3 regions of the Bradyrhizobium sp. Rc2d genome follow, and region 3 is predicted to be linked to each of the others. Evidence: predicted binding sites of a transcription regulator. Region 3 holds the regulator's gene; each other region holds the start of a gene.
The links. Region 3 encodes PhoB, which activates phosphate uptake and scavenging genes when phosphate is short. Its sites were predicted from a motif close to TGTCATNNANCTGTCAT; they were not measured.

Region 1 (10,127 bases), on a different contig from region 3:
ACACCGAGCTGACCTCATCACGCTGGGATGAAGGAAGGCAACGCTGGGTTTCGACGCTCAAGACCGAGAACGGCGAGGAGACGTTCGAATCCACCGCGCTGGTCTCCGCCATCGGCCAGCTCAACGACCCTTCCCGCGCCCGCTTCAAGGGCGAGGAGAACTTCAAGGGCACGATCCTGCACTCTGCGCTGTGGTCCGACGGTATCGATCTCGACGGCAAACATGTCGCCGTGATCGGCACCGGCGCGACCTCGATGCAGCTGGTGCCGTCGATCGCCGGCCGCGCGGCCTCCGTCACCGTCTACCAGCGCAGCGCGCAATGGGCGAGGCCGGTGAAGGGCTATGCCGATCCGATCAGCGAAGGCGCGCGCTGGCTGCTCGCGCACTTGCCGTTCTATGTGCAGTGGTACCGTTTCAACATGTTCTGGCGCTATGGCGACGGCCTCTTGCCCTTCCTGCGCAAGGATCCGGCCTGGCCGCATCCGGAGCGCGCCGTCAACAAGGGCAATGACCGGCACCGGCAGGAACTCACTGACTTCATCCTATCGGAGCTACAGAGCCGGCCCGACCTGATCGAAAAATGCGTGCCGACTTATCCGCCCTACGGCAAGCGCATCCTGCTCGACAACAATTGGTTCAAGACCTTGACGCGCTCCAACGTGGAGCTCGTCACGGACACCATCGACCATTTCGACCAGAACGGCATCGTCACCGCCGACGGCAAGCACCGTCCCGCCGACATCATCGTCGTTGCCACCGGCTTCAAGGTCACGGAAATGGCCGCGCGCCTCAACATCAGCGGCCGCGCCGGCAAGGATTTGCGCGAGGCCTGGGCCAACGACAATCCGACCGCGTTCCTCGGCCTCACCGTGCCGGGCTTCCCGAACTTCTTCTGCATGCTCGGGCCGAACTCCGGCCCCGCCCACGGCGGCAGCGTCATCTTCCAGTCGGAATGCCAGAGCCGCTACATCTCGGCGTGCCTGGTCGACATGATCGAACACGACGTTGCCGCCATCGACGTCCGCCAGGACGTGCTCGACGACTACGTCCGCAAGGTCGACGCCGAGCACGAGGCGATGATCTGGACCCACCCGGGCATGAGCACCTACTATCGCAATGCAAGCGGCCGCGTATTTTCGGCGATGCCCTGGCGGTTCGTGGATTACTGGCGCATGACCCACGATCCGGATTTGGGCCAGTACAAGCTGACGAAGGTATGACTGAATTGGAGCGGCAACACCGGTGCACCCTCTCCCCTTGCGGGAGAGGGTGGCTTCGCGAAAGCGAAGCCGGGTGAGGGGTTGTCTCCGCGAGACCAACTCTCAATGAATTCGCCGAGACAACCCCTCATCCGGCACCACAGCCGAAGCTTCGCTTCGGCGTTCTTGAGAACGGCGGCGGAAGGCCGCCTATGCCACCTTCTCCCGCAAGGGGAGAAGGAAAAAACTAAGCCGCCAGCCCGCTCTCCACCGGCGCGAATTCCAATCCTAAGCTTTCCGCCACCGCCTTGTTGGTAATTCGGCCGCGATGCACGTTGAGCCCGTTGCGCAAGTGCGGATTTTCCAGCACCGCGGCAAAGCCCTTGTTCGCCAGCATCAATCCGAACGGCAGCGTCGCATTGTTCAGCGCCTGGCTCGAGGTCACCGGCACCGCGCCCGGCATGTTGGCGACGCAGTAATGCACGACGCCGTCGACCTCATAGGTCGGCTCGGTGTGGGTGGTCGGATGCGAGGTCTCGAAGCAGCCACCCTGGTCGATCGCGACGTCGACCAGCACCGCGCCCGGCCGCATCGATGTCAGCATCGCGCGCGTGACGAGCTTCGGCGCGCTGGCGCCCGGCACCAGCACCGCGCCGATCACGACGTCGGCAGCGAACACCTCCTCCTCGACCGACTCGATCGTCGAGAAGCGGGTGCGCACGCGGCCGATAAAGAGATCGTCCAGCTGGCGCAACCGCGGAATCGAACGATCGATCACCGTGACTTCGGCGCCGAGCCCTGCGGCCATCCGCGCCGCCTGCGTTCCCACCACGCCGCCGCCGAGCACGACCACCCGCGCCGGCTGCACGCCGGGAACACCGCCGAGCAGCAGCCCGCGGCCGCCGGCCGACCGCCTGAGCGCGGCGCCGGCGGCCTCGATGGCGAGGCGGCCGGCGACTTCGCTCATCGGCGCGAGCAGCGGGAGGTGACCGTTCGCGTCCGTGACGGTCTCATAGGCGATCGCAGTGCAGCCGGAGGCAAGCAGGCCCTTGGCCTGCTCCGGGTCCGGCGCAAGATGAAGATAAGTAAACAGGATCTGGCCTTCGCGGAGCTGGGCCCATTCGCTTTTCTGCGGCTCCTTCACCTTCACGATCATGTCGGATTTGGCGAAGATTTCGCGGGCGCTTTCAGCGATCGCGGCCCCTGCCCGTCGATACACGTCGTCGGAGGCGCCGATGCCGCTGCCAGCGCCGGTCTCGACCGTCACCTGGTGGCCGGCCGCGACATATTCACGGACCGCGCCTGGGGTGAGCCCGACGCGATATTCCTGCACCTTGATCTCCTTGGGAACACCGACGCGCATCTTTCAACCCCTCCTCCAAAGCATTGATTCCGTTCATCATCGTAGCGATGGCGGCAGTTTGGTTTCGTGCAAATATCCGCTAGGTTCGCGCCTGGCGCGCCGGTTTCCGGCGCGGAAATGTCCTTTCACGCTGGAAACAAAACCTTGGCCCTCGACCGGAAAGACCTCGCCATCCTCGCGGAACTCACGACCAATGCGCGGGCCAGCCACACCGAGCTCGCCAACAAGATCGGCCTGTCGAGCACGGCGATGGCGCGGCGGCAGAAGGCGCTGGAGGACGATGGCTACATCAAGGCCTATCAAGCCGCGCTCGATCTGGCGCAGTTTGGCCTCACGACGACGGTGCTGGTCCGGATCGCGCTGGAGAGCCAAAGCGACGACGCGCTGAAGGCGTTCGAGGCGGAGGTGGTGAAGTGCCCCTCCGTCGTGCGCTGCTTCCTGATGTCAGGCACAGACGACTACATCCTGATCGTGCTCGCCCGCGACATCCAGGATTTCGAACGCATCCACCGTACCGAGCTGTCGCGCCTGCCACGCGTTGCGCGGGTGCAATCGAGCTTCGCGCTGCGCGAGATCGTCAACCGCGCCGTGCCGACCGTGGTGTTCGGCGAGGCGAAGCGCTGACCGCTGCGCCGCGGGCGCACCCAATTCCCGACAAGGAACCAAGGGGCCGCTTGTCCGTTGCACGCCATTGACCAGCGGAAGCGACGTGCCCCCGCGTCAGCACGGCTGACGTCTCAGGCTCGGTCGCCTGCAGGGAGCAGGACATGGGCGATGTCACGCATGAAATTCCCGAACGCACTCCGATTCATCTCATCGTCAATGGTGTCAGTCACACCCTCGATCTTCTGCCCTGGACCACGCTGCTGGACGCATTGCGTGATCATCTTGCGCTGACGGGTACGAAGAAAGGCTGCGATCACGGTCAATGCGGCGCCTGCACCGTGCTCGTCGACGGTCGGCGCGTCAATTCGTGCCTGACGCTCGCCATCATGAAGGATGGCGCCGAGATCACCACGATCGAAGGCCTCGCCAAGGACGGCGCGCTGCATCCCCTGCAACAGGCCTTCATTGATCACGACGCATTCCAATGCGGCTATTGCACGCCAGGACAGATCTGCTCGGCAGCTGGCCTCATGGCCGAAGGCCACGCCAGGGACGCTGACGAGATCCGGGAATTGATGAGCGGCAATCTCTGCCGCTGCGGCGCCTATCCCAACATCGTGGCTGCGATCGAGCAGGCAATGGGCCGGTCATGAACAACTTCCAGTATTCCCGCGCAAGCGATGTCGCCGACGCCATTCGCCTGCTGGCCGCCGATCCGAGCGCGAAGCTGATTGCCGGCGGCACCAACCTGATCGACCTGATGAAGCAGAATGTCGAACGGCCCTCCCGGCTGATCGACATTTCCCGCCTGCCGCTCCGCCACATTGACGAGACCGCCAATGGCGGCCTGCGCATCGGCGCCTTGGTGCCGAATGCGGATCTCGCCTACCATCCGCTGATCGAGCAGCGCTATCCCCTGCTCGCCAGCGCCATCCTGGCCGGCGCCTCCGCGCAACTGCGCAACATGGCCTCGGTCGGCGGCAATCTGATGCAGCGAACGCGCTGCGCCTACTTCTATGACACGGCGACGCCTTGCAACAAGCGAAGCCCCGGCTCCGGCTGCTCGGCACTCGATGGCCTCAACCGCAACCACGCAATCCTCGGCACCAGCACGTCCTGCATCGCGACCAATCCATCCGACATGAGCGTGGCGCTGGCCGCGCTCAGCGCGCTCGTGCATATCGCAGGCCCCACCGGTCAGCGCACCATCGCGCTGACCGATTTCCATCGGCTTCCGGACGACAAGCCTCATGTCGATACAAATCTCGGCAGCGGCGAGATCATCACCGCAATCGAGCTGCCGCCGCGCGGCTTTGCGCAGAACTACAGCTATCTGAAGATCCGCGACCGGCTGTCCTACGCCTTTGCCTTGGTCTCGGTCGCGGCCGCGCTCGAACTGGAAGGAAACGCAATCAGCGAAGCGCGCCTGGCGCTCGGCGGCGTGGCCCACAAGCCCTGGCGAAGCCTCGAGGCCGAAGCGGCTCTGCGCGGCCAGGCGGCAACGCCGGACCATTTTGGGCACGCCGCCGATCTGTTGCTGCAGGGAGCAACCGCTCGCTCACATAACGGCTTCAAGATCGAGCTCGCGCGCCGAGCCGTCGTGCGTACGCTGATGCAGGCCGCAAGCGCCACACCGCAATCACAAGCTTACAAGAAGATCGCGTGAGGGCCCGATGAACGCCTATGTCGGAACACCAACGTCCCGCGTCGATGGCCGGGCCAAGGTCACCGGCGCCGCCAAATATGCCGGCGAATTCGCAGCAGACCACCTCCTTCATGGCTTCGTCGTCGAGGCCACCATTCCGCGCGGGCGCATCGCTCGGCTTGACCCCAGCGAGGCGCTGAAGGTGAAGGGCGTGGTCGACGTGCTCACCCATGCGCATCGCCCGCCCCTCGCCGACAAGGACGAAGCCTGGAAGGACGAGGTGGCGCCGGAGAAGGGCTCGCCCTTCCGCCCGCTCTATGACGACAGGATCAAGTTCAACGGCCAGCCGATCGCGCTGGTCGTGGCGGAGGACTGGGAAACCGCCAAGTTTGCCGCAACCCGCGTTCGCGTTGAATACGAGCAGGAGGCGTTTGCGACCGATCTCGAATCCGAACGCGGCAAGGCTGCCAAAGTGGATCAGCCGCACAAGCCGCGCGGTAACGCGGCAGCAGCGCTGACGCGGGCGGCCGTCCGTCACGACGCGGACTATGTCATTCCGAGCGAGCATCACAACCCAATGGAGCTGTATGCGACAACGGCCGTCTGGGACGGCAACGGCAGGCTTACGGTCTATGACAAGACCCAAGGCGTCCAGAACGTCCAGAAGTTTCTCTGCAGCGTTTTCGGAAAGAAGCCGGACGACATCCGCGTGCTCTCGCCCTATGTTGGCGGCGCCTTCGGCTCCGGTCTGCGGCCGCAATACCAGGTGGTGCTGGCGACGCTCGCCGCGCTCGCGCTCAAGCGGCCCGTCCGTGTCGTCCTGACACGGCAGCAGATGTATGGCCTGGGCTACCGTCCCATGACCATCGAGCACGTTGCGCTCGGCGCAAAGCCTGACGGCACGCTCGATGCCGTCACCCACGAAGCGATTGCCGTCACCTCGCGGTTTGAGGATTTCTCGCGCAACGATACCGGCTGGGGGGAGCAGCTCTACAAGAGTCCCAACAGCCGCCTCTCCCACAAGCTCGTCCACCTCGACGTCGCCACCCCCTGCGACATGCGCGCGCCGGGCGCGGCATCGGGCGTCTGCGCGCTCGAATGCGCCATGGACGAATTGGCCGTCGCGCTCAAGCTCGACCCGATCGAGCTGCGGCTGAAGTGCTACTCGGATCGCGACCAGAGCGGGGACCTCCCCTACACCAGCAAGCAGCTGCGCGAATGCTATGCCAGGGGCGCAGAAGCCTTCGGCTGGGCCCGGCGCAATCCCGCGCCGCGCTCCATGCGCGACGGCAACGACCTGGTCGGCTGGGGCATGGCGACAGGCGTGTGGGAGGCACTGCAGATGCCAGTCGCCGTCCGCATCGTTCTGACGTCGAACGGCCATGCCGAGGTCTCCTGCGCCGCATCCGACATCGGCACCGGCACCTACACCATCGTGTCGCAGGTAGCGGCCGATGCCCTCGGGCTGCCGATCGAGAACATCAGCGTCAGGCTCGCGGACTCGACCCTGCCGCAGGCGCCGGTGGAGGGCGGCTCGTGGATGGCCGCCTCGAGCGCGCACGCCGTGTTAGGAGCGGCCGAGGAGATTCGCCGGGAGCTCGCGCGTCACGCCAAGGCGATGCCCGCCTCGCCACTCGGCGGCGTCGATGCGCCAGATATCATTCTCGTCGACGGAACCGTCGCCAAGGCCGACGACAGGAGCCGTGCCGTCTCGATCGCCGATGTAATGCGCCATGGCAAGATCGAGCGGATCGAGAAGCAGAAGCTCAACCAGTTCGCCGAGGACAAGTCGCATGCCCGCAACACGCATTCGGCCGTTTTCGCCGAGGTGAAGGTCGACGAGCAGCTCGGCGTCATCCGCGTGACGCGGGTCGTGAGCGCGGTCGCCGCCGGGCGCATCCTGAACACCAAGACGGGCCGCAGCCAGATCATGGGCGGCGTGGTCTGGGGAATCGGCATGGCGCTGCACGAGGAGACGGTGATGGATCACCGCTTCGGCCGCATCATGAACGCGAACATCGCCGAGTACCACATTCCCGTGAATGCCGACATTCACGACATCGACGTCATTTTCGTCGACGAGCCGGACGAGCGGATCAACAGGCTCGGAGTCAAGGGCCTCGGCGAGATCGGCATCGTCGGCGTGCCTGCGGCGATTGCGAACGCCGTCTATCATGCCACCGGCAAGCGCATCCGGCGCTTCCCGATCACGCTGGACAAGCTGATGGATTGAGCCGCAAGCCGCTCGAACCCTCCGGTAGCGCTCAGGCTCCTGTCATCCAACTGTCATCGAATGTGCCGAGAGCTGTATCTCCTGCACATTCGGGACCCGACATGGACTATTTCAAGCGCTTCAACTTCCTGTTCGCCGCACCTGTGTTCGACGCCGACGATCTCGAAGGCGTCCGTTTCAACCAGATCATCGAGGAGATCCAGCGCTCCGGCTTCGAGGTGGTCCGAGCCCGCAAGCTGGAGGATGCCGAGATGGCGGTGCAGACCGATGCCGCGATCGGCTGCATGGTGGTGGACTGGGGCAAGAAGGGCCTCGAGGGCCGGACCTCAGCGCTGATCAATCTGATGCGGCGCCGGGGCCTCGATTTCCCCATCATCCTCTTGATCCGTCGCAAGCGGTTCGAGGATTTGCCGGTCGAAGTGCTCGATTTCATCGACGGTTATGTCTTCCTCTCGGAGGAGACGCCGACCTTCATCGCCAAGAACCTGATCAGCCGGCTGAAGCAATATGCCGAGACGCTGAAGACGCCGTTCTTCGGTGCGCTGGTCGACTATGCCGAGGAAGGCAACCAGCTCTGGACCTGTCCGGGGCACAATGGCGGCGTGTTCTACAACCGCAGCCCGATCGGGCGCGTCTTCGTCGAGCATCTCGGCGAGTCCGTGTTCCGCGACGACCTCGACAATTCCGTGCTCGATCTCGGCGACCTCCTCACCCATGAAGGGCCCGCGCTGCGGGCGCAGAAGGAAGCTGCCCAGATCTTCGGCGCGGAGAAGACGTATTTCGTGCTCAACGGCACCTCGACCTCGAACAAGGTCGCGCTCGGCGCGCTCGTCACCGACGGCGACCTCGTGCTGTTCGACCGCAACAACCACAAGGCCGCCCATCACGGCGCGCTGATGATCAATGGCGGTGTCCCGATCTACGTGCCGACCATCCGCAACGCCTGGGGCCTGATCGGCCCGATGCGCTGGGACATGCTCGACGAGAGGGCCTTGCGAGAGGCGATCCGCAATCACCCGCTGGTCAACGACAAGGACGCCTGGCGCAAGGAGCGGCCGTTCCGCGTCGCCGTGGTCGAGCAGTGCACCTATGACGGCACCATCCACAGCGCCGACATGATCCTGAGGCGCATCGGCCATCTCTGCGAGTACATCCTGTTCGACGAGGCCTGGGCCGGCTTCATGAAATTCCACCCGCTCTATGCCGGCCGCTTTGCCATGGGGCTTGCGGACCTTCCCCCCGAGGCGCCCGGCATCATCGCGACGCAGTCGACCCACAAACAGCTGGCGAGCTTCTCGCAGGCATCCCAGATCCACATCAAGGACCGCCATATCCGCGGCCAGAAGCGGCGCGTCGAGCACCGCCGCTTCAACGAGAGCTTCATGCAGCACGCGTCGACGTCACCGTTCTATCCGCTGTTCGCCTCGCTCGACGTCGGCGCACAGATGATGAAGGGTCGCTCCGGCGAAGTACTGTGGGACGACACGATCCGCCTCGGCATCGAGCTGCGCAAGAAGATCCGCGCGATGCGCCGGGAGTTCGAGGAGAAGGAGCAAAATCCGGACCGGCGCTGGTTCTTCGAGCCGTTCGTGCCGGATCGCGTCGCCATTCCCGATGTCAGCCGCCCCGGGGCTGCGCACAACGTCGCGTGGGAAACACTCTCGACCGACGAGCTCGCCACCAATCCCGCGCTCTGGCAGCTCTCCCCCGACAGCACCTGGCATGGCTTCCCCGGCCTCACCGAAGGCTTTGCCATGACCGACCCGAACAAGCTGACGCTGCTGACGCCCGGCTTCGACCGCAGCACCGGCGCCTATGCCGAGCACGGCATCCCCGCACCGGTCGTCGCGCAATATCTGCGCGAGAACCGCATCGTCCCCGAGAAGAACGACCTCAACTCCCTGCTCTTCCTGCTCACGCCTGGCGTCGAGGCCAGCAAGGCCGGCACGCTGATCTCCGGCCTCGTCGCGTTCAAGAAACTGCACGACGACAATGCGCTGCTGGCCGACGTCATTCCCGAGTTCCATCAGCGGCGGCAGGCACGCTATGCCGGCGTGCGACTGCGCGACCTCTGTGGCGAGATGCACCGCTTCTTCCGCGCCGCCGATGTCAGCGCGCTCCAGGCGCGGCAGTTCATGCCCGAGCACATGCCTGAGATCGCGATGCCGCCCCGCGAAGCCGCGCGCTATCTGTTCCGCAACGACGTCGATTATCTGCCGATCGAAGCGATCGCGGGCCGCATCGCGACCACGCCCTTCGTGGTCTATCCGCCCGGCATCGCCACCATCGTTCCGGGCGAGCGGCTGACGGAACGAGCCAAACCCATGATCGACTATCTCAAGATGTTCGAGACCTGCTTCAACACGTTTCCAGGGTTCGATGTCGAAATCCAGGGCGTCTACAAGGAGATCGATGCGAACGGCCGCATCGGGCTCTATACTTATGTCGTTGCCGAGTAGGTGCCGATGAACGAAACAGCGATCGCGCGCACAGGTGACGACCAGGTCCGGATCCGCGCCTCACGCGAAAGCGATGTCGAGGCGATGCTGGCGATCTACCGCCATCACGTCCGCGCTGGCGTGCCGCGCGATGTCGAGGGAACCGGCGCGCCCGAGCCGGACGACCTGCGCGACCGGCGCAAGAACCTGAAGCAGACCCGCCTGCCGCATCTGGTCGCGACCTATCGCGGCGAGGTGGTCGGCTATGCCTATGCCGTGCTGTTCCGCAAGCGGCCGGCCTATCGCTACACCGCCAAGCATTCCATCTACGTCCATCACGAGCAGCTCGGCCGCGGGATCGGACGGCTGCTGCTCCAGGACCTGATCGACGCCTGTGCGGCGGCCGGCTTCCGCCAGATGATCGGCTATATCGATGCCGACAATGCGCCCTCGCTGGCGCTGCACGAGAAGTTCGGCTTCGCGCGCGCCGGCCTGCTCTGCGGCGTCGCCTATCGCCACGGCCGCTGGTCCGATACCGTGATGGTGCAGCGGTCGCTCGGCGCGGGCACGACAGCACCTCCGCCCATCACGGCGCCCGGCCGGTAGAGCATGATCCGGAAAAGTGTGCAGCGGTTTTCCGAAA
Region 2 (10,127 bases), on a different contig from region 3:
CGCTTGAACTCGTTGGCCTCGTTGCCTTCGGTGGCGAGGTACAGCGAGATCGGATTGGCATCGGCCGAGGCCATCAACTTCACCGCATTGTCATAGAGCGTGTCGATCAGCGTGATGAAGCGCTTGGCGGCGTTGCGCTGGGAGAAGTCCATCACTGGAATATGGTCGACCAGGATGGTGTGATAGTCGTGCGCGAGCCTGAGATAGTCCGATGCCCCAAGCGGCTTCTCGCAGAGATCGGCGAACGAGAACCGCGCCACGCCATGGGCCGAGCACGGCACGTGCAGGATGCGGCCTTTGATCGAAATGTCGTGCGGCTTGCATCGGGCGCCGCCGCTCATCTTCGACCAGGCGCGGTCGAGCGCGGCATGCGCATCAACGTCGGCCGGCGTCAGCCACATCGGCACGCCCTGAAGCTTCTCCAGGCGGAAGTCGGTGCGCGCATCGAGACGCGCGACATCCATGTGGTCGGTGATCTGCTTGATGAAAGGCAGGAACAGCGACCGGTTCAGGCCGCCCTTGTAGAGATCGTCGGGCGCGACGTTGGAGGTCGCGACCATGACGGTGCCGAGCTCGAACAGCTTTGCGAACAGACGGCCGAGGATCATCGCGTCCGCGATGTCGGTGACATGGAATTCGTCGAAGCAGAGCAGCCAGCTCTCCTCGAAGATTGCAGTCGCGGTCAGCGCGATGACGTCAGCGTCGGCGATCTCGCCGCGCGCGATGCCCTGGCGATAGTCATAGATGCGCTCATGCGCCTCCGCCATGAACTCGTGGAAATGCGCGCGGCGCTTGTGCTCGACGGTACTGTACTGGAAGAACAGGTCCATCAGCATGGTCTTGCCGCGACCGACCTCGCCATGGATGTAGAGCCCGCGCGGCGTCTCGTCCTTGTCACTGCTGAAGAGGCGGCTGAGCAGGCCCTGCTTGCGCTGCGGCTTGTAAGTCGCGAGCCGCAGGTCGAGCGCCGCATAGGCCTCGGCGACTTCGGCCTGCGCGGCATCGGGCTCGATCGCGCCAGACGCGATCTCGGCCTGATAGGCTTCGCTGAACGGGGAACTTGGGGTCGTGAGCATGGCCCCTTACCGCCAGAGACCGGCGGAAATTGCAAGCCGTGAATTGGTGGATGGGGTATGCGGATTCGTGTCCCGGACGCGCTGATCCGGGACCCACCGCTTCGTTCATCGCCAAATTTCGTTCATCGCTGAGCGCTGGGCCCCGGCTCTACGGCCGGGGCATGAGAGCAAGCTACGCACACAGCTCGTAAGCGTCCTCGACGACATACGGGCCGCCGCCGGTTGAAGCGCGGGACGAGAACAGAACAAAGCGCTCCGCCATGAACGCCTTGCTCGGGAAGTAGCCACGCAGCGAGAGATAGTCGGCGACGTCGCGATCGGAGGCGTCGTGCAGCCGGGCCAGCGTGACATGCGGAATGAACTTGCGGCCTTCAGGATCGAGACCGATCCGCTGCATCATGCGTTCGAGCTCGGCCTGCAATTCCATCAGCGGCTTGCTCGGCGCGATCGTCGCAACGACTGCCCGCGGTTTGCGGCCGCCAAAACTCGTGAGGCCCTGCACCTTCACCTCGAACGGCTTGCGGTCGACGCGAAACAGCATCGAGGCGATCTCGTTGGCGGAGACACCATCGATATCGCCGATGAAGCGCAAGGTGACGTGATAATTTTCGGGATCGATCCAGCGGGCGCCGGGAAGGCCACCCCTCAAGTTGGAAAGCGACTGGCCGATCTCGGCCGGAATTTCCAGACCAGTGAACAAACGCGGCATCGTTTCGCACTCCCGATGCTTGGGTACAGCCCCTGGGAAGCAGGACCATCCCCAAATTAGAGCCGGCGACGAATCACCGGTACCCTGATTCCTATCGCAGTTGTGTGACTCTGCGAAGCTTAGCCCGCCTCACCCCGGTAAAACCCTGGGAATTACGGTTAGCGCTGCCTGCTTTTCAACGCCGTTGCTCAGCGATCGTGCCAAGGAATGCCTCCACGGTGGGCATCATCCTTTCGACGATGATGTCGACGCCGGCCGCGGTCGGATGAATGCCGTCGGCCTGGTTGAGCTTGGCGTCGGCGGCGACGGCGTCGAGGAAGAACGGATAGAGCGGCACGTCGAATTTTTTCGCCAGCTCCGGATAAATCGAATTGAAGCGCGCGGCGTAATCGGCGCCGTAATTCGGCGGCGCCAGCATGCCGCACAGCAGCACTGCGATCTTGCGTGCCTTGAGCCGCTGAACGATGTCGCTCAGCGCGGCGCGCGTCAAATCGGGATCGATGCCGCGCAGCGCGTCGTTGGCGCCGAGCTCGACGATGACGGCCTCGGTTCCTTCAGGCACCGACCAGTCGAGCCGGTCGCGGCCGCCGGAGGAGGTGTCGCCGGACACCCCGGCATTGATCATGTCGACCGCTATGCCCTTGGCCTGCAAGGCCTTTTGCAGCTTTTGGGGAAATGCGTCCTGGGCCGGTAGGCCGAGACCGGCGCTCAGGGAATCGCCGAGAACGACGAGCTTGATCGGCTTCTGCCCCTGTGCCGAGGCCGTCGTGATGGCCGTCATCAAAGCGAACATCAACACGGCTATGTGCATGAACAATCCGTAACGCCTCTCGACCGCGCCAGCGGAGTTGCCATATGACCGGACCATGGACAGTCGCATCGAAACCTCTTCGCTCGCCGCCACCGCGGCGGACACCATCGCCATCTCCAACGTCAATCTCTCATTGGGCACGGGCGCGGCGCGCGTTCACATCCTCAAGGATATCAGCCTGCGCGTGGGCCGGAGCGAGACGATCGGCCTGATCGGCCCGTCAGGCTCGGGCAAATCCACGCTGCTGATGGTGATGGCGGGGCTGGAGCGTCCTGATAGCGGAGAGGTGGTGGTCAACGGCACGCCTTTCAATGCCCTCGACGAGGACGCGCTGGCCCGCTTCCGCGGCCGCCAGGTCGGCATTGTCTTCCAGTCCTTCCATCTGATCCCGACCATGACGGCGCTTGAGAACGTCGCGGTGCCGCTCGAACTCGCCGGCAATCCCGATGCCGCCAGGCGCGCGGCGCAGGAGCTGCAATCGGTCGGGCTCGGCGATCGCCTGCATCATTATCCGACGCAACTCTCCGGCGGCGAGCAGCAGCGCGTTGCGCTGGCGCGCGCGCTGGCGCCCGATCCGGCGATCCTCGTCGCCGACGAGCCGACTGGCAATCTGGATGAGACAACCGGAAAGCAGATCATCGATCTCCTGTTTAGCAAGCATGCCGAGCGCGGCATGACCTTGGTGCTGGTCACGCACGATTCCTCGCTCGCGCATCGCTGCGATCGCGTCATCCGCCTGCGCTCCGGGCGCATCGACACGCAGTCCGCGCCCGCATGAGCACGGCTGCCGAATCGTTCGCGAGGCCCGGTGCCGTCGCGCTGTCGCTGCGCTACGCGCTGCGCGAATTGCGCGGAGGCCTGCGCGGCTTCTACGTCTTCATCGCCTGCATCGCGCTCGGCGTGATGGCGATCGCCGGCGTCGGCTCGGTCTCGGCGAGCCTCTCCGACGGTCTTGCGCGCGAAGGCCGCACGCTGCTCGGCGGCGACGTCTCGTTCGTGCTGTTCCAGCGCGAGGCCAAGCCGGAAGAGGTCGCGTTCCTGCGCTCGCGCGGCACCGTGTCGACAGCCGCGACCTTGCGCGGCATGGCGCGCTCGACTGATGGCAAGCTCGCGCTGGTCGAGATGAAGGCGGTCGACGACAGCTATCCGATGCTCGGCCAGCTGAAACTGGCGCCGCCGCTGCCGATGTCCGATCTGCTTGCGGAGCGTGACGGCGCGTTCGGCGCCGCCGCCGATCCAACGCTGCTGGCGCGGCTCTCGCTCAAGACCGGCGATCGCGTCACCATCGGCTCGGCGACGTTCCAGATCCGCAGCACCGTCGAGGCCGAACCCGACAAGCTCGCCGGCGGCATCGGCTTCGGTCCGCGCTTCCTGATCAGCCAGGCGGGCCTGCGCGCCACCGGCCTGATCCAACCCGGCAGCCTGATGCGCTGGGTCTACCGGGTGAAGCTGCCTGACGCCGCCAACGGCGAACGCGCCACCGAGACTTTCATCACTGACGCGCGCAACGCGGCGCCGCAGGCCGGCTGGGAGATCCGCAGCCGCTCCAACGCCTCGCCGCAGCTCGAGCGCAACATCAACCGTTTCACTCAGTTCCTGACGCTGGTCGGCCTCGCCGCGCTGCTGGTCGGCGGCGTCGGCGTCGCCAATGCCGTCAAGAGCCATATCGACCGCCGGCTCGAGGTGATCGCGGCTTTCAAGGCCGTCGGCGCCACCGGCCGCGACGTGTTCGGCATCTATCTCGCGCAGGTCATCCTGCTCGCCGCGATCGGCTCGGTGATCGGCCTTGCGCTCGGCGCCGCGATGCCCTTCGCCATCGTCGGCCTGTTCGGCAAGCTGTTGCCGCTGCCGGTGGTGCCGGCCGTGCATGCCGACGAGCTAGCGCTGTCCTTCGTCTATGGCCTGCTCACCGCATTGGCTTTCGGCCTGTGGCCGCTCGGCCGCGTCCACGACGTGCCGGTGGCCGCGCTGTTTCGCGACACCATCAGCTCGGAATGGCACCGGCCGCGCTTGGGCTACCTGGTGTTCATGGGCGTCGTGATCGTCCTGCTCGTCGCCGTCGTGATCGGCCTGTCCTTCGACAAGCGCATCGCCGTGGTGTTCGTGGCCTCCTCCGTCGTCGTGTTCGCCCTGCTGCGCGGCATCGCCGCCCTCTTGATGGCCATCGCACGGCACCTGCCGCGGACGCGGCTGCCGATGCTGCGGCTGGCCATCGCCAACATCCACCGGCCGGGCGCGCTGACGCCGTCCGTCGTGCTGTCACTGGGGCTCGGGCTCGCCGTGCTCGTCACCATCACCCAGATCGACGGCAATCTGCGCCGCCAGTTCCTGGCGTCGCTTCCCGAGCAGGCGCCATCGTTCTTCTTCATCGACATCCCGAGCGCGCAAGCCGAGCAGTTCGACCTCTATCTGCGCCAGATCGCCCCCGGTGCCAAGGTCGAGGACGTGCCGATGCTGCGTGGCCGCATCGTCGGCGCGCGCGGATTGCGCGCCGAGAAGCTCAAGCCCTCGACCGATTCCGAATGGGTGCTGCAAAGCGACCGTGGCCTGACCTATACCGGCGAGCTGCCGAAGGGGTCCAAGGTGGTCGAGGGCGAATGGTGGAGCGCCGACTATTCCGGCCCGCCGCTGGTCTCGATCGAAAAGAAGATCGCCGACGGACTCGGTCTCAAGCTCGGCGACGAGATCGTGGTCAACGTGCTTGGCCGTGACATCCCGGCCAGAATCGGCAATCTGCGCACCATCGACTGGCAGGGGCTCGGCATCAATTTCGTCCTCGTGTTCTCGCCGAACGCCTTCAAGGGCGCACCGCATACCCATATCGCAACGCTGACCGAAGCCGGCAGCAACGCTGCGGGCGACGGCAAGATCATCAAGCAAGTGGCCGACGCCTATCCGATGGTGACGAGCGTGCGCGTGCGCGAGGTGATGGAGACGGTCGGCTCGGTGGTGACCAACTTGGCGCTCGCGATCCGCGGCGCCAGTGCGGTGACCCTGATCTCGGCGATCCTGGTGCTCGGCGGGGCGCTCGCCGCCGGTCATCGCCACCGGGTCTATGATGCGGTGATCCTGAAGACGCTGGGCGCGACGCGGCTGCGGCTGCTCGGCGCCTATGCGCTCGAATACCTCCTGATCGGGCTCGCCACCGCAGTGTTCGGCGTGATCGCCGGCAGCATCGCGGCCTGGATGATCGTGACGCGGCTGATGACGCTGAGTTTCGTCTGGCAGGCCGGCAGCGCCGCCAGCGTGGTCGCGGCCGCGCTCGTCGTCACTGTGGGGCTCGGGCTCGCCGGCACGCTGCTCGCGTTGAACAAAAAGCCCGCGACGGTGTTGCGGAATTTGTGACAAAAGGTAGCGGATGGGCGCGCGGGAGCGGAATCGCACGATTCCTGCGATTAACCACGTCCGCCCGTCAGGATTGTGGCCGAGGGCGACATTCGGCCGCGCGTGGACGGTTGCAGCGAATGTGTTAGTTTCCCACATATCGAGTGGGTTCGGAGCCCCGATTGTGAGCCAAAATTTAGTCGGCTGGCAGCGGTATCCGAGATAGAACTGACGAACCGGCGGCATGGCGACCCTCATGCCGGACCGGACCAACCAACGGGAATTCGACCATGTCGGACCTAGACCGTAACTACGCTTCTCCTTTCGGCAGGGCCGCCGGGCGTGTTGACGCCGCGACGGTCGATGCCGGCCTGCGCGCCTATATGCTGCGCATCTACAATTACATGAGCATCGGCCTGGCCATCACGGGCCTTGCCGCGCTCGGCGTCTACATGGCCGCCGTGACGGACGTCCCGACGCCGGAAGCCGTCCGCGTCGGCAAGCTGTTCCTGACGCCATTCGGCTACGCGATGTTCGTGAGCCCCCTGAAGTGGCTGTTCATGCTGGCGCCGCTCGCGATGGTGTTCGTGATCTCGGCGGGCATCAACCGTCTGGCACCCTCGACGGCCCAGATCCTGTTCTGGGTGTTCTCGGCGCTGATGGGCATCTCGCTGTCGTCGATCTTCCTGGTGTTCACGCACACCTCGATCGTGCGGGTGTTCTTCATCACCGCGGCGACCTTCGGCGCGCTCAGCCTCTACGGCTACACCACCAAGCGTGACCTGACCGGAATGGGCTCGTTCCTGTTCATGGGCCTGATCGGCATCATCATCGCGAGCCTGGTGAACCTGTTCCTGGCCAGCTCGATGCTGCAGTTCATCGTGTCGGTGGTCGGCGTGCTGGTGTTCGCGGGCCTCACTGCCTGGGATACCCAGCGGCTGAAGAACGACTACATCTACGGCTACGCCTCGGCCGGCGGCGACATCGCAGAGCGTGCGGCCATCACCGGCGCGCTGTCGCTGTACCTGAACTTCATCAACCTGTTCACGCTGCTGTTGCAGCTCCTCGGCCAGCGCGACTAACGCCAGGACGAGGGAACGACATGAACCCCGGCCGAAAGGCCGGGGTTTTTGTTTGGGCCGGGCTGTACCCACAGGCACCGTCATTGCGAGGAGCTCTTGCGACGAAGCAATCCAGAGTGCCTCCACGGATGCATTTCTGGATTGCTTCGCGGAGCCTGTCATCGGGCCGCGCGTTGCGCGGACCCGGTGGCTCGCAATGACGCCGGAGAAGCAGCGCAGCCCCCTTCCAGCGGTCGCGGGAAGCCTCTAATCTTCCCGCCATGTCCGCACCAGAAATCAGGCCCACCACCGAGGCCGACCTTCCCGCCATCACCGCCATCTATCAGCAGGCCGTCCGCGAGGGCACCGCGACGTTCGAGCTGGAGCCGCCCGACCTTGACGAGATGACACGGCGCTATCGCGCGCTGATCGACGGCGGCTATCCCTATTTCGTCGCCATCCTCGATCGTCGCGTGGCCGGCTATGCCTATGCCGCGGCCTACCGGCCGCGGCCGGCCTATCGCTTCACGGTCGAGAATTCGATCTATCTCGACCCCTCCTTCCACCGCCGCGGTGTCGGCTCCCTGCTGCTGGAGCGGCTGATCACCGAATGCGTGGCGCGTGGCTTCCGACAGATGATCGCGGTGATCGGCGATTCCGCCAATGCCGGCTCGATCGGCGTTCACACCAAGAGCGGCTTCAAGATGATCGGCACGCATCCCAATGTCGGGCTGAAATTCGGCCGCTGGCTGGATACGGTGATGATGCAACGTGACCTCGGCGAGGGCGCGCGCACGGTGCCGGGGAAGTAGATGCCGTAGCCCGGGTGAGCGAAGCGATACCCGGGAACGGTGCAAGCAAAGTCCCGGATGTCGCTTCGCTCATCCGGGCTACGAAAGCCTCACACCACCGCCAGCTTCCGATCGATCACCAGTAGCACGCGCTCGAGCTCGTGACCGCGGCGCAGGATCAGGCCGGTCGCCGAGATCACGCTGTACATGCCCTGCTTGCGCGCAAGCCGCGGGTCCTTCTCGATCCGATAGATCGGCACTTCCGAAGCGCGGCGATAGACCGAGAACACGGCGCGGTCCTTCAGGAAGTCGATAGCGTAGTCGCGCCACTCGCCGTCGGCGACCATGCGGCCGTAGAGATTGAGAATCCGGTGCAGCTCGAGGCGGTTGAACGTCACCCGATTCGGGTGCGTCGTCGCAGCGGCGGGGCGCGCCGCCGCGCGCTGCTCGCTCGGCTCGGCATCCTCCGACATCAGATTCATGGGAAGCGCCTCCTCATCGCACGGCATGCCCCGCGTCCGCGACAACCGGAACCTCGGGCATCATGACAGTTGCATGATTGCGCCAACCGGTCCCTACCGCAAGGGGCCTCCTCGTTCGACTCATCGAATCGGGACACACGCAATGGTGGAACTTTGTCGCGGCAAACCGTCACGGGATCGTTAGCAGGAATCATAGTGTCGCCGCTTTTCCGCCTAGCGACTGCCGCCCTGCACTGCGAAAAGGCTCACGTGCGTTGGCCCGGTCCTTCGGTTCCGGATTCCTCAGCCCCCAGCCCCCCGGGGTCGACAGGATCGGGTCTGTACGCGCGACAAGGAGGGCCAACGCAAGTTGGTCCTTTTTTGTTTGTGTCGGGATGTTTCCGGCTCGCCGAGCCCGCTCTCTCTCCTCATGCACCGGCTCTCCCCCTCATCCTGAGGGCCGCGCCCGCGCGGCGTCTCGAAGGATGAAAGGCCGAGCTGCATCCGCCGGGCCTGCATGGTTCGAGACGCGCAAGGGCGCGCTCCTCACCATGGGAGTTAGAGCGAGTGCGAGGCTGGTGCGCGCGTGAAATCAGTGCAGCGACGTGTACGCCGCGCCCAGCATCGCACCCGGCTTCTCTCGGTTGCCATCCTGAACATAGACCACCGCGCCGTCGACGCCGTCGCGCGTGAAGTTCTCGATCGGCACCGTCCAGCTTTCCGGACGGCCGGTCCAATCGCCGACCTTGAGCAGGTTGCGCACCACGTTGTGGTAGGTGATCTGCTGTCCGCGATTTTCGCCGCGGGTGATCGTGATCGGCACCGACTTGGCGATCGAGCAGATCCAGACCTCGCCATGCGAGACTGTGGGCTCGTTGCTCGCGGCGACGGAGACGCTGATCTGCTTGCCCGCAAGCGACATCGTCACCGGCACGCTCATCACGCCCATGCCCTTGTCGGTCTTGCCGATCGCATTCTCGATGCCGGTGCGATCGCTGCCGATGACATGGGTCGAGCCATTGACGACGACCTGCGGCGTGTAGACCTCGCGGTCGCCGCGCATGCGCGAGTAGGCACGCTGCCGCGCAGAGAACCGCGAATCGGCCAGCGTGTCCTTCCAGCCGAGATAGTCCCAATAGTCGATCGGCATGCTCAGCGCGATGACCGAGGGATCTTTGGAGAGATCGCCGATGATCTTGTCGGCGGGCGGGCAGGACGAGCAGCCCTGCGAGGTAAACAATTCGACAACGGCGCGGGGATCAGCCTCGGCAGGGCGGATGACGGCGACGATCGCACAGATGCCGAGAGCACCCGACCAGAGGGCACTGGACCAACGTGAAATCGGATGAGAAGCCGTCATTGTTGTCATGTCGAACGCCGCACACCATTGCTCGTGAGAGGGAATCTTATCGCCTGATGGTCACCGTAATCTTACGGGGCGCAGCACATTCTTCCGTCCAGGAGGAGGTTTTCCACCGGCCGGGCCCATCCGAAACGTGCCGCAAAACGCGCGAAGGCGGCCTTTTGATAGGCCGCCTTCGTTCTGGCTTCTACTCACTTCGCAGTGAGCCATCGTTCACAAATCCGCGCTTACGCCGCGAGCTTGCGCAGGACGTAATGGAGGATGCCGCCATTGCGGTAGTAATCGAGCTCGTCCAGCGTATCGATGCGGCAAAGCAGCGAAACGCGCTGCAACGAACCGTCGCCGGAAACGATCTCCGCGGTCAGCTTCTGGCGCGGCCTGAGGTCGCCGACGAGGCCGCGCAACGTGACCTTCTCGTCACCCTTCAGACCCAGCGACTGCCAGGAAGTGCCGTCCTCGAAGGTCAGCGGCAGCACGCCCATGCCGACCAGGTTCGAACGGTGGATGCGCTCGAAGCTCTGGCAGATCACG
Region 3 (10,127 bases):
CGACCGACAGGCCGAGCGTGACGTCGGGCTTCCACCTCATCGACCACAGGATCAACGGCAGCGCCAGCATCAGCACGATGTAGAGCGGCAGCACGTCCATGTTGACGGGCCGGAAGCGCAGCAGCAGCGCCTGCACGATGGTGACGTCGGGCTGCTTGAGGAAATCCATGATGCCCATCTCTTCGGTGTAGAGCGGGTTCTCGAAGCTGGTCGCCACATAGGAGATCTCGGCGAGGAAGATCGTGAACAGGAAGACGTGGGCGACGTAGATCTGCCAGACGCGGCGCAGGATGCGCGCGGTGGCGATGACGACGCCGTTCTCCAGCATCGCCCGCCCGTAGACGAAGGCGGCGGTGTAGCCGGAGATGAAGATGAAGATCTCGGTGGCGTCGCTGAAGCCGTAATTGCGGATGGTGAACCAGGTCAGCAGGCTGGTTGGCAGATGGTCGATGAAGATCAGCCACAGCGCCAGCCCGCGGAACAGATCGAGCCGGAGCTCGCGCTCGCCGATGGCCGGCAGCGTGATGGCCGGCGCGGCGGCCCGCGGCGTGATGCCTGCGGGTTTGGCATCCGCGGTTCCCGCGATCGTCGATCCCGTCACTTGGTCGGCAATGGTCATCGGGGGCCAAAAACCCTTCCGCAAATCGCGACGTGCAATGGAGTTTACCGTTCCAGCCGTCGTCCCGCAAAGCGGCACGATCACATAAGGGTGTCTTCCCTTGGGGGAGTCCTTCCCCGCGAATTCTGGCGGGACGATGTCGCCAAAGCCGTCTCCAGCGTTTGGTTCCCCGGGCGGATTTCGGTATGATGGAGGTTATGTACCGCGCCGTGACCCGCCAGATCGAAGTGACCGTCGAGCCGAACTTTGTTCCGGAGCAGTCTTCGGCCGATCGCTCCCGCTATTTCTGGTCCTACACCATCGTCATCACCAATTCCGGCGACGAGACCGTGCAGCTGAAGACGCGGCACTGGATCATCACCGATGCCTCCGGCCGCCAGCAGGAGGTGAAGGGCGAGGGCGTCGTCGGCGAGCAGCCGATCCTGGCCCCCGGCGAACGCTTCGAATACACCTCCGGCGTGCCGCTCACGACCGCCTCCGGCTTCATGACCGGCCGCTACCAGATGGTCAGCGAAAGCGGCGAGCGCTTCGAGATCGACGTGCCGACGTTCTCGCTGGACAGCCCGGACAACAAGCGGGTGTTGAATTAGGGGCGGTGCGGCGACGCCCACCGCTGTCATGCCCCGCCACCGGGTCTCGCCTTCGGCGAGCCCGATGACAGGCTCCGGCGGGTACGCCGCGGCTTATCGGTTCAATCAGCGCCGGTCAAGCCGGGCGATGACAGCGCGTATGTGGCGAGCAGCTTCCACAACATCGTCATTGCGAGCGCAGCGAAGCAATCCGGAATCTCTCCGCGGAAAGACTCTGGATTGCTTCACTGCGCTCGCAATGACGGAGTATGAGGCGGCTGCGCCGTTCTCCAAATGACGCTGTCATTCTCCGCGAAAGCGGGGAATCCAGTACGCCGCGGCCTATCGGTTCAATCACTGTTGTCTCGGAGTACTGGATCGCCCGGTCAAGCCGGGCGATGACAGCGAGAACGAGGCGCGAGCGTGCCCCAAACTCGTCACTGCGAGGAGCTCGCGACAAAATTGCAAAGCAATTTTGCGCTGATGCGACGAAGCAATCCAGACTGACACCGCGGATGCATTTCTGGATTGCTTCGCTGCGCTCGCAATGACGGGAAATGGGGGCCTACGCGTCCTCCACACCCGCCTCGTGCGGAGTGAACTGGTAGACCGACGAGCAGAATTCGCAGGTCACCACGACCTTGTCGTCCTTGACCATGGCGGCGCGGTCGTCCGACGAGAAGCTCTTCAGCATGGACGCGACCGCATCACGCGAGCAGGAGCATTGCGCCTTCAGGACCTGTGGATTGAACACGCGCACGCCGCGCTCGTGAAACAAGCGGAACAGCAGCCGCTCACCGGACAGCTCGGGATCGATCAGCTCGACGTCCTCGACGGTCTCGATCAGCGAGCGCGCCTCGACCCAGGCGTCGTCTTCCGCGACGCTGTGCACCTCGGTGCCTTCGGGCGCGTTGCCGGGATGCAAATCGGCCTGCCGCGCGCGCTCCGGTGCCTTCGGCAAAAACTGCATCAGCATGCCGCCGGCACGCCAGCGATGCTTGCCGCCGTCGCTACTGCGCCATTCCTCGCCGACCGCGAGGCGCACGCGCGTCGGGATCTGCTCGGAGCGCAGGAAATATTCGTGGGCGGCCTCTTCGAGGCCGCCGCCGTCGAGCGCGACCAGGCCCTGGTAACGGCTCATGTCGGGGCCCTGGTCGATGGTCATGGCGAGATGGCCGCGGCCGAGCAGCGTCCCTGAATCCCTGGCGTCACCGAGGCGCGCAGCATCGAAGCGCGCATAGGCGCGCAGACGATCCGGCGCCATGTAGTCGACGACCAGGAACGACACCGGACCGTCGGTCTGGGCTTGAAGGATGAAGCGGCCCTCGAATTTCAGCGCCGAGCCGAGCAACGTCGTCAGCACGATGGCCTCGCCGAGCAGCTTGCCGACCGGGGCGGGATAATCGTGCTTGGTGAGGATGTCGTCGAGCGCCGGGCCGAGCCGCACCAGGCGGCCGCGCACGTCGAGCGCGTCGACCTCGTAGGGCAGCACGGCGTCATCGATCGGAACTGCTGATGGCGCGCGAACCGGGCCTTCGAGCCCGGTTTTCATGTCAGGGGATTGGAAAACCATGGCGCTCTATCTGGGGTCGGAGGTGACGGATTGGAAGGGGTGCGAGGCGGCGTGTTCCGGATGCAGTTATGATTGCCCGACATTACCGCAAACTCGATGTCGTCCCGGCCTAGTGCGCAATTACGCACTAGGCCGGGACGACGAATAAATAATCTACCGTCGCGCGTTACTTCACCGCGTCAAAGCACCAGGCCAGAATGCCCTTCTGCGCATGCAGGCGGTTTTCGGCCTCGTCGAACACGACCGATTGCGGGCCGTCGATCACGTCATCGGTGACCTCTTCGCCGCGGTGGGCGGGCAGGCAGTGCATGAACAGCGCATCGGACTTGGCCAGCGACATCAGCTTGGCATTGACCTGGTAGGGCTTGAGCACGTTGTGGCGGTGCTCGCCTTCCTTGTCGCCCATCGACACCCAGGTGTCGGTGACGACGCAATCGGCACCGCGCACGGCGGCTTCCGGATCGGTGCCGAGCACGATCGGCGCATTGGTCGTCTTGATCCAGTCACGCATCGCCTTCTTCGGCGCGAGCTCCGGCGGCGTTGCGACGTTGAGCTGGAATTTGAAGCGCTCGGCGGCGTGGGCCCAGGACGCCAGCACGTTGTTGTCGTCACCGGTCCAGGCCACCGTCTTGCCCTCGATCGGGCCGCGATGCTCCTCATAGGTCATGAGGTCGGCCATCACCTGGCAAGGGTGCGAACGGCGCGTCAGGCCGTTGATGACGGGCACGGTCGCATAGGCCGCAAGCTCCAGCAGCGCCTCGTGATTGAGGATGCGGATCATGATGGCGTCGACATAGCGCGACAGCACGCGCGCGGTGTCGGCGATGGTCTCGCCACGGCCCAGCTGCATTTCTGCGCCGGTGAGCATGATGGGCTCGCCGCCGAGCTGGCGCATGGCGACGTCGAACGACACCCGCGTCCGCGTCGAGGGGCGCTCGAAGATCATCGCCAGCGTCTTGCCTTCGAGCGGCCTGACCGGCTGATGCGCCTTCTGCTTCGCCTTCATGGCCGAGGATGCGGCGAGCATGCGCTTGAGCTCCGACAGCGGGAGCTCGTTGATGTCGAGGAAGTGCTTTGGCGACTTGCTCATTAGCTTGCCGCCCGCTTGGTCTGACTGGACGAGATCGCCGTGCAGGCGCGCTCGAGCCGCCCGATGCTGTCCTCGATCTCGGCTTCGGTGACGATCAGAGGTGGCAGAAAGCGCACGACATTGTCGCCGGCGCCGACGGTGAGCAGTTTTTCGTGGCGCAAGGCGGCAACGAGATCACCCGAAGGCACGACCGCCTTGATGCCGATCAGGAGACCCTCGCCACGAACTTCGCTGACGACATCAGGATGGCGATCGATCACGGAGGCGAGCTTCTGCTTGAGCAGCAGCGACATCTTCTGCACGTGGTCGAAGAAGCCAGGCTTGAGCATGACGTCGAGCACGGCGTTTGCAGCAGAGATCGCGAGCGGATTGCCGCCGAAGGTCGAGCCGTGCGAGCCGGGCGTCATGCCGGAGGCCGCTTCCGCGGTCGCAAGGCAAGCACCGATCGGAAAGCCGCCACCGAGCGCCTTCGCCAGCGACATCACGTCGGGCGTGACGCCGAGACGGCGATGCGCGAACAGATCGCCGGTGCGGCCCATGCCGGTCTGCACCTCGTCGAACGCGAGCAACAGGCCCTTTTCGTCGCAGAGCTGGCGCAGCGCCTTGAGAAAGGCGGGTGTCGACGAACGCACACCGCCCTCGCCCTGGATCGGCTCGATCAGGATGCCGGCGGTCTGCGGACCGATCGCCTTCTTCACGGCCTCGATATCGCCATGCGGGACCTGGTCGAAGCCGTCTATCGGCGGGCCGAAACCTTCGAGATATTTTGCCGAGCCCGTCGCAGCCAGCGTCGCCAGCGTACGGCCATGGAAAGCGCCCTCGAAGGTGATCATACGATAGCGATCGGGATGGCCTTTGGCAGCGTGATAGCGCCGCACGACCTTGATCACGCATTCCAGCGCTTCGGCGCCCGAATTACAGAAGAACACGAAGTCCGCGAAACTCTCGTTGCACAGACGCGTTGCAAGCCGTTCGCCATCCGGGCTCTGGAACAGGTTCGACATGTGCCAGAGCTTGGTCGCCTGCTCCTGCAATGCCTTGACCAGCGCGGGATGGGCATGGCCGAGCGCGTTCACCGCAACGCCCGACGTGAAATCGAGATAGCGATCGCCATTGGTCGCGATCAGCCAGCAGCCTTCGCCGCGCTCAAAACCAAGGTCGGCCCTGGCGAAAACGGGAAGCAGATGCGGCGCGGCGCTGTTGGTCATGACCATCACTTGGATGTTGCATTTGAATGTTGAGACCTGCCTGGCATGCCTTGCGCAGCGCACCATTGACCGGTCCGGAAAACGAAACGTGCCGCCTTTTAAGGGCGGCACGCGGCACTATCTTATGCCTGGCAAGACCGGTGTCAATGCCGCCCGGAAAGCCTCGCGAAACGCTGAATCCGTAGTCTTGCGGTGCCGATTTTGCGGGGTTTTCACCACGGAACATGTGGAAGCGAGTCGGCGGACTCTTGCGCGGGAGTCACGCCATATTGTAGCGTTTGGCCTGTCAGATACGACATCTCGTGCAGCGGTTCTGATCCTCTAAGTCCTCATGTACCGGCGTAAACGTTCGGGCGTCAGTAGCGCGCCCGGCGAGCCTTAAGGGATTCTGGCGGCACGGGTTTTTCAAGGCTTAGGCATTCGCTGTGAGGCCCCAGGATGGCGGCGCGCAGCGAGGGAAAGGGTGCAATGACGGTTTTGACCTGGTCCGACGATCGCGTCGAGCAGCTGAAAAAGCTCTGGGAGGCCGGACTTTCGGCCAGCCAGATCGCGGCCGAGCTCGGCAATGTGACCCGCAATGCCGTGATCGGTAAAGTGCACAGGCTCGGCCTGTCGGGCCGCGCCAAGAGCCCATCTTCGGCCGCGCCGCGGCCGCGCAAGGCGCGCCCAGCACAGCACATGATGCGGGTGACCCGGCCGATCTCGCGCGGCAACACCGCGCTGGCGCAGGCCTTCGAGGTCGAGGTGGAGGCCGAACCGGTCACCTACGACAACGTGGTGCCGATGAGCCAGCGGCTGTCGCTGCTGGAATTGAACGAGGCAACCTGCCACTGGCCGGTCGGCGATCCCTCGAGCCCGGATTTCTTCTTCTGCGGTGGCAGGGCGCTGTCCGGCCTGCCCTACTGTGCCCAGCACTCGCGCGTCGCCTATCAGCCGGCCGCGGATCGCCGGCGCGCGCCGGCCAAGCCGAGCACGCGGTGAGTTCGTTCTGAGATCAAAACGGCAGCCGTCACGCAATGACGGCTCTACAAATCCGATGTCGTCCCGGACAAGCGCGCCTAGATCCGGGACCCATAGCCACCGCAAGCTGTGGTTACGGGGACTCGGAGCTACCTTTTTCGCGCAACAATCACTCCCTGTGGCTATGGGTCCCGGATCTGGGACGACAGTGAGGGTGTGGCAGCCGCCTGCTAAAGCAACACCGCCTAACTTACGTCTGCTCCGCCTTCGCAAACCGATCATCCAGCGCATAGCCGGCGCCGCGGACGGTGCGGATCGGGTCCTGCTCGCGGCCGAGATTGAGCAGCTTGCGCAGGCGGCCGATATGGACGTCGACGGTGCGCTCGTCGATATAGATGTCGCGGCCCCAGACGCTGTCGAGCAGCTGCTCGCGCGAGAACACGCGGCCGGGATGCTCCAGGAAGAACTCCAGCAGGCGATATTCGGTCGGGCCGAGATCGATCGGCCGGCCCGAGCGCGCCACACGGCGCTTGTCGCGATCGAGCTCGATGTCGCCATAGGCGAGCACGGTGGCGAGCCGCTCCGGACTTGCGCGCCGCAGAAGGCCCTTCACGCGCGCGAGCAGCTCCGGCACCGAGAACGGCTTGACGATGTAGTCGTCGGCGCCGGTCGCAAGACCCCGCACCCGCTCGCTCTCCTCGCCGCGCGCGGTGAGCATGATGATCGGGAGCTGCTTGGTCTCGGGACGGGTGCGCAGCCGCCGGCACAGCTCGATGCCTGATAGTCCCGGCAGCATCCAGTCGAGCACGATCAGATCCGGGATGTGTTCCTTGAGGCGGGTGTCGGCGTCGTCGCCGCGCATCACCGTCTCCACGTCATAGCCGTCGCCTTCGAGGTTGTAACGGAGAAGCTCGGTGAGAGCTTCCTCGTCCTCAACCACCATAATGCGTGCGCCCATGTTGTCGTCGCTCCCTCAGGTATTCGGTACCGTCGTGGCGAAGGTCGTCATATCGCCCTTCGGCCGCTTGTCGGTGATCGCCTGACCCTCGATCATGTAGAACACGGTCTCGGCGATGTTGGTGGCGTGGTCGCCGATCCGCTCGATGTTCTTGGCGCAGAACATCAGATGGATGCAGAACGAGATGTTGCGCGGATCCTCCATCATGTAGGTGAGGAGTTCGCGGAACAGCGAGGTGCAGATGGCGTCGACTTCCTCATCGCCCTTCCACACCGCCATTGCCGCCGGCAGATCATGCGCGGCATAGGCGTCCAGCACCGACTTGACCTGCTGCTGCACGAGGTCGGTCATGTGCTCCAGGCCGCGAAACAGTTTTAGCGGATGGAAGTCCGTCTCCAGCGCCGCAACGCGCTTGCCCATGTTCTTGGCGAGGTCGCCGATGCGCTCGAGATCGGTGGCGACGCGCATGGCGCCGACGATCTCGCGCAGATCCACCGCCATCGGCTGGCGACGGGCGATGGTGAGCACGGCGCGCTCCTCGATGCGCTTCTGCAGCGCATCGAGCTCGGCGTCGGTGGTGACGACGCGCTGACCGAGCGCGACGTCGCGGCGGATCAGCGCATCGACGGAATCGACGATCATGCGCTCGGCGATGCCGCCCATCTCGGCGACCAGGCGGGTGAGCTCCTGGAGGTCGGTGTCGAAGGCCTTTGCGGTATGTTCAGTACCCATGTCCCGTCTCCTCAGCCGAACCGGCCGGTGATGTAATCCTGCGTACGCCGGTCGCTCGGCGACGTGAAGATCTTGCTGGTGTCGTCGAACTCGATCAGTTCGCCGAGATACATGAAGGCGGTCTTGTCGGAGACGCGCGCCGCCTGCTGCATGTTGTGGGTGACGATCGCGATCGTGTAGTTCTCGGACAGTTCCTGGATCAGCTCCTCGACCTTGGCGGTCGAGATCGGATCGAGCGCCGAGCAGGGCTCGTCGAACAAGATCACTTCAGGCCGCACCGCGACCGTGCGGGCGATGCAGAGGCGCTGCTGCTGGCCGCCGGAGAGCGACAGGCCCGAGGCGTTGAGCTTGTCCTTGACCTCGTTCCACAGCGCGCCGCCGCGCAACGCCTTCTCGACCCGGTCGTCCATCTCCGACTTCGAGATCTTCTCGTAGAGGCGGATGCCAAAGGCGATGTTCTCGTAGATCGTCATCGGAAACGGCGTCGGCTTCTGGAACACCATGCCGACCCGGGCGCGCAGCAGATTGAGGTCGAGCTTGGGATCGAGGATGTTGGTCTGGTCGAGCATCAGCTGACCGGTGACGCGCTGGCCCGGATAGAGGTCATACATCCGGTTGAAGATGCGCAGCAGGGTCGACTTGCCGCAGCCCGACGGGCCGATGAACGCCGTGACGCGGTTGGTGCCGAGCGTCAGGTTGATGTTCTTCAGCGCGTGATGCTCGCCGTAATAGAAGTTGAGGTTGCGCACCGTCACCTTGGCGGGCGCTTCCGGCAGCGGATGCGAGGCCAGGTGACCGTTGGAACTCACGGATACGGACAGGTCGGTCATTTTGCGGTCCTCTCGGCACCGAGGATGCGGGCGCCAATGTTCAGGGCAAGCACGGTGAGCGTGATCAGCAGTGCGCCGCTCCAGGCGAGCTGCTTCCAATAGGCGTAGGGGCTCTGCACGAAATTGTTGATGGTCACGGGCAGGTTCGCCATCGTCTTGTTCAGGCCGAGGCTGAAGAACTGGTTCGACAGCGCGGTGAACAGCAGCGGCGCGGTCTCGCCGGCGACGCGGGCGGTGGCGAGCAGCACGCCGGTGATGAGGCCGGAGCGCGCGGCGCGGTAGGCGATGCGCTTGATCACCAGCGAGCGCGGCAGGCCGAGCGCGGAGGCCGCCTCGCGCAGCGCGTTCGGCACCAGAAGCAGCATGTCCTCGGTGGTGCGCAGCACCACGGGGATGACGATCACGGCGAGCGCGAGGCTACCCGCGATCGCCGAGAAGCCGCGCATCGGCACCACCACCGCGCCGTAGATGAACAGGCCGATGATGATCGAGGGCGCCGACAACAGGATGTCGTTGATGAAGCGGATCACCGAGGTCAGCTTGTCGTTGCGGCCGTACTCGGCGAGATAGGTGCCGGCGAACAGGCCGAGCGGCGCGCCGATGCCGACGCCGAGCACGGTCATGATCAGCGAGCCGACGATGGCGTTGAGCAGGCCGCCTTCGGACGAGCCGGGCGGCGGCGTGTTCTCGGTGAAGACCTGCAGGTTCAGGCCGCTAAGGCCGTTGTAGAGCAGCGTGATCAGGATCAGCGCGAGCCAGGTGACGCCGAAGGCGGCGGCGGCGATGCAGAGCCCGCGGATGACGATGTCGGTGCGGCGACGGCGTGCGTAAATCGGGTTCATGTCACTTCCCCGCCTTCTGTTCCAGACGCAGCAGCATCAGCCGCGCGGCCGCGAGCACGAAGAACGTCAGCACGAACAGGAGCAGACCGAGCAGGATCAGGCCGGACTGGTGCAGGCCGTCGCTCTCGGCGAACTCGGAGGCGATCGCCGCCGAGATCGTGGTGCCCGGTGCGAAGATCGACGAGGAGATCCGGAACGAGTTGCCGATGATGAAGGTCACCGCCATGGTCTCGCCGAGCGCGCGGCCCAGCGCCAGCATGACGCCGCCGATGATGCCGACACGGGTGTAGGGGATCACCACGCTGCGGACGACTTCCCAGGTGGTGCAGCCGACGCCGTAGGCGGCTTCCTTCAGCACCGGCGGCACCGTCTTGAACACGTCGACCGAGATCGAGGTGATGAAGGGCAGCACCATGATGGCGAGGATCAGCGCGGCGTTGAACAGGCTGAGATAGGACGGTGGACCTGCGAAGATCGCTCCCAGCACCGGGACGCCGTCGAAGACCCTGATCATGAAGGGCTGGAAGGTGTTGGCCAGGAACGGGCCCAGCACGAAGAAGCCCCACATGCCGTAGATGATCGACGGAATGCCGGCGAGCAGCTCGATCGCCATGCCGATCGGGCGGCGCAGCCATTGCGGGCAGAGCTCGGTGAGGAAGATCGCAATGCCGAGACCGACCGGAATGGCGATCAGCATCGCGATGAAGGAGGTGACGAGCGTGCCGTACATCGGCCCGAGCGCGCCG

Region 1: BLV07_RS27740 (Orn/Lys/Arg family decarboxylase) is a predicted target of PhoB. The motif match lies at 7,087-7,103, and genes of this name have one in related genera.
Region 2: BLV07_RS29775 (DUF2794 domain-containing protein) is a predicted target of PhoB. The motif match lies at 8,317-8,333, and genes of this name have one in related genera.

Annotation. Positions count from the first base shown of each region.
Region 1 covers NZ_FNCU01000026.1:42,352-52,478, reverse strand. The annotation lists gene BLV07_RS27770 (flavin-containing monooxygenase) at 1-1,220, shown strand, start outside; gene ald (alanine dehydrogenase) at 1,447-2,562, opposite strand; gene BLV07_RS27760 (Lrp/AsnC family transcriptional regulator) at 2,707-3,186, shown strand; gene BLV07_RS27755 ((2Fe-2S)-binding protein) at 3,330-3,821, shown strand; gene BLV07_RS27750 (FAD binding domain-containing protein) at 3,818-4,834, shown strand; gene BLV07_RS27745 (xanthine dehydrogenase family protein molybdopterin-binding subunit) at 4,842-7,046, shown strand; gene BLV07_RS27740 (Orn/Lys/Arg family decarboxylase) at 7,148-9,505, shown strand; gene BLV07_RS27735 (GNAT family N-acetyltransferase) at 9,512-10,090, shown strand.
Region 2 covers NZ_FNCU01000030.1:29,896-40,022, reverse strand. The annotation lists gene zapE (cell division protein ZapE) at 1-1,076, opposite strand, end outside; gene thpR (RNA 2',3'-cyclic phosphodiesterase) at 1,249-1,785, opposite strand; gene BLV07_RS29800 (arylesterase) at 1,961-2,596, opposite strand; gene BLV07_RS29795 (ABC transporter ATP-binding protein) at 2,652-3,374, shown strand; gene BLV07_RS29790 (ABC transporter permease) at 3,371-5,941, shown strand; gene BLV07_RS29785 (Bax inhibitor-1/YccA family protein) at 6,211-7,002, shown strand; gene BLV07_RS29780 (GNAT family N-acetyltransferase) at 7,263-7,793, shown strand; gene BLV07_RS29775 (DUF2794 domain-containing protein) at 7,883-8,254, opposite strand; gene BLV07_RS29770 (DUF1223 domain-containing protein) at 8,826-9,602, opposite strand; gene acnA (aconitate hydratase AcnA) at 9,824-10,127, opposite strand, start outside.
Region 3 covers NZ_FNCU01000007.1:67,946-78,072, reverse strand. The annotation lists gene BLV07_RS11875 (OpgC domain-containing protein) at 1-619, opposite strand, end outside; gene apaG (Co2+/Mg2+ efflux facilitator ApaG/CorD) at 817-1,209, shown strand; gene BLV07_RS11860 (Hsp33 family molecular chaperone) at 1,754-2,761, opposite strand; gene argF (ornithine carbamoyltransferase) at 2,928-3,851, opposite strand; gene BLV07_RS11850 (aspartate aminotransferase family protein) at 3,851-5,059, opposite strand; gene BLV07_RS11845 (GcrA family cell cycle regulator) at 5,528-6,040, shown strand; gene phoB (phosphate regulon transcriptional regulator PhoB) at 6,270-6,977, opposite strand; gene phoU (phosphate signaling complex protein PhoU) at 6,993-7,709, opposite strand; gene pstB (phosphate ABC transporter ATP-binding protein PstB) at 7,721-8,539, opposite strand; gene pstA (phosphate ABC transporter permease PstA) at 8,536-9,381, opposite strand; gene pstC (phosphate ABC transporter permease subunit PstC) at 9,383-10,127, opposite strand, start outside.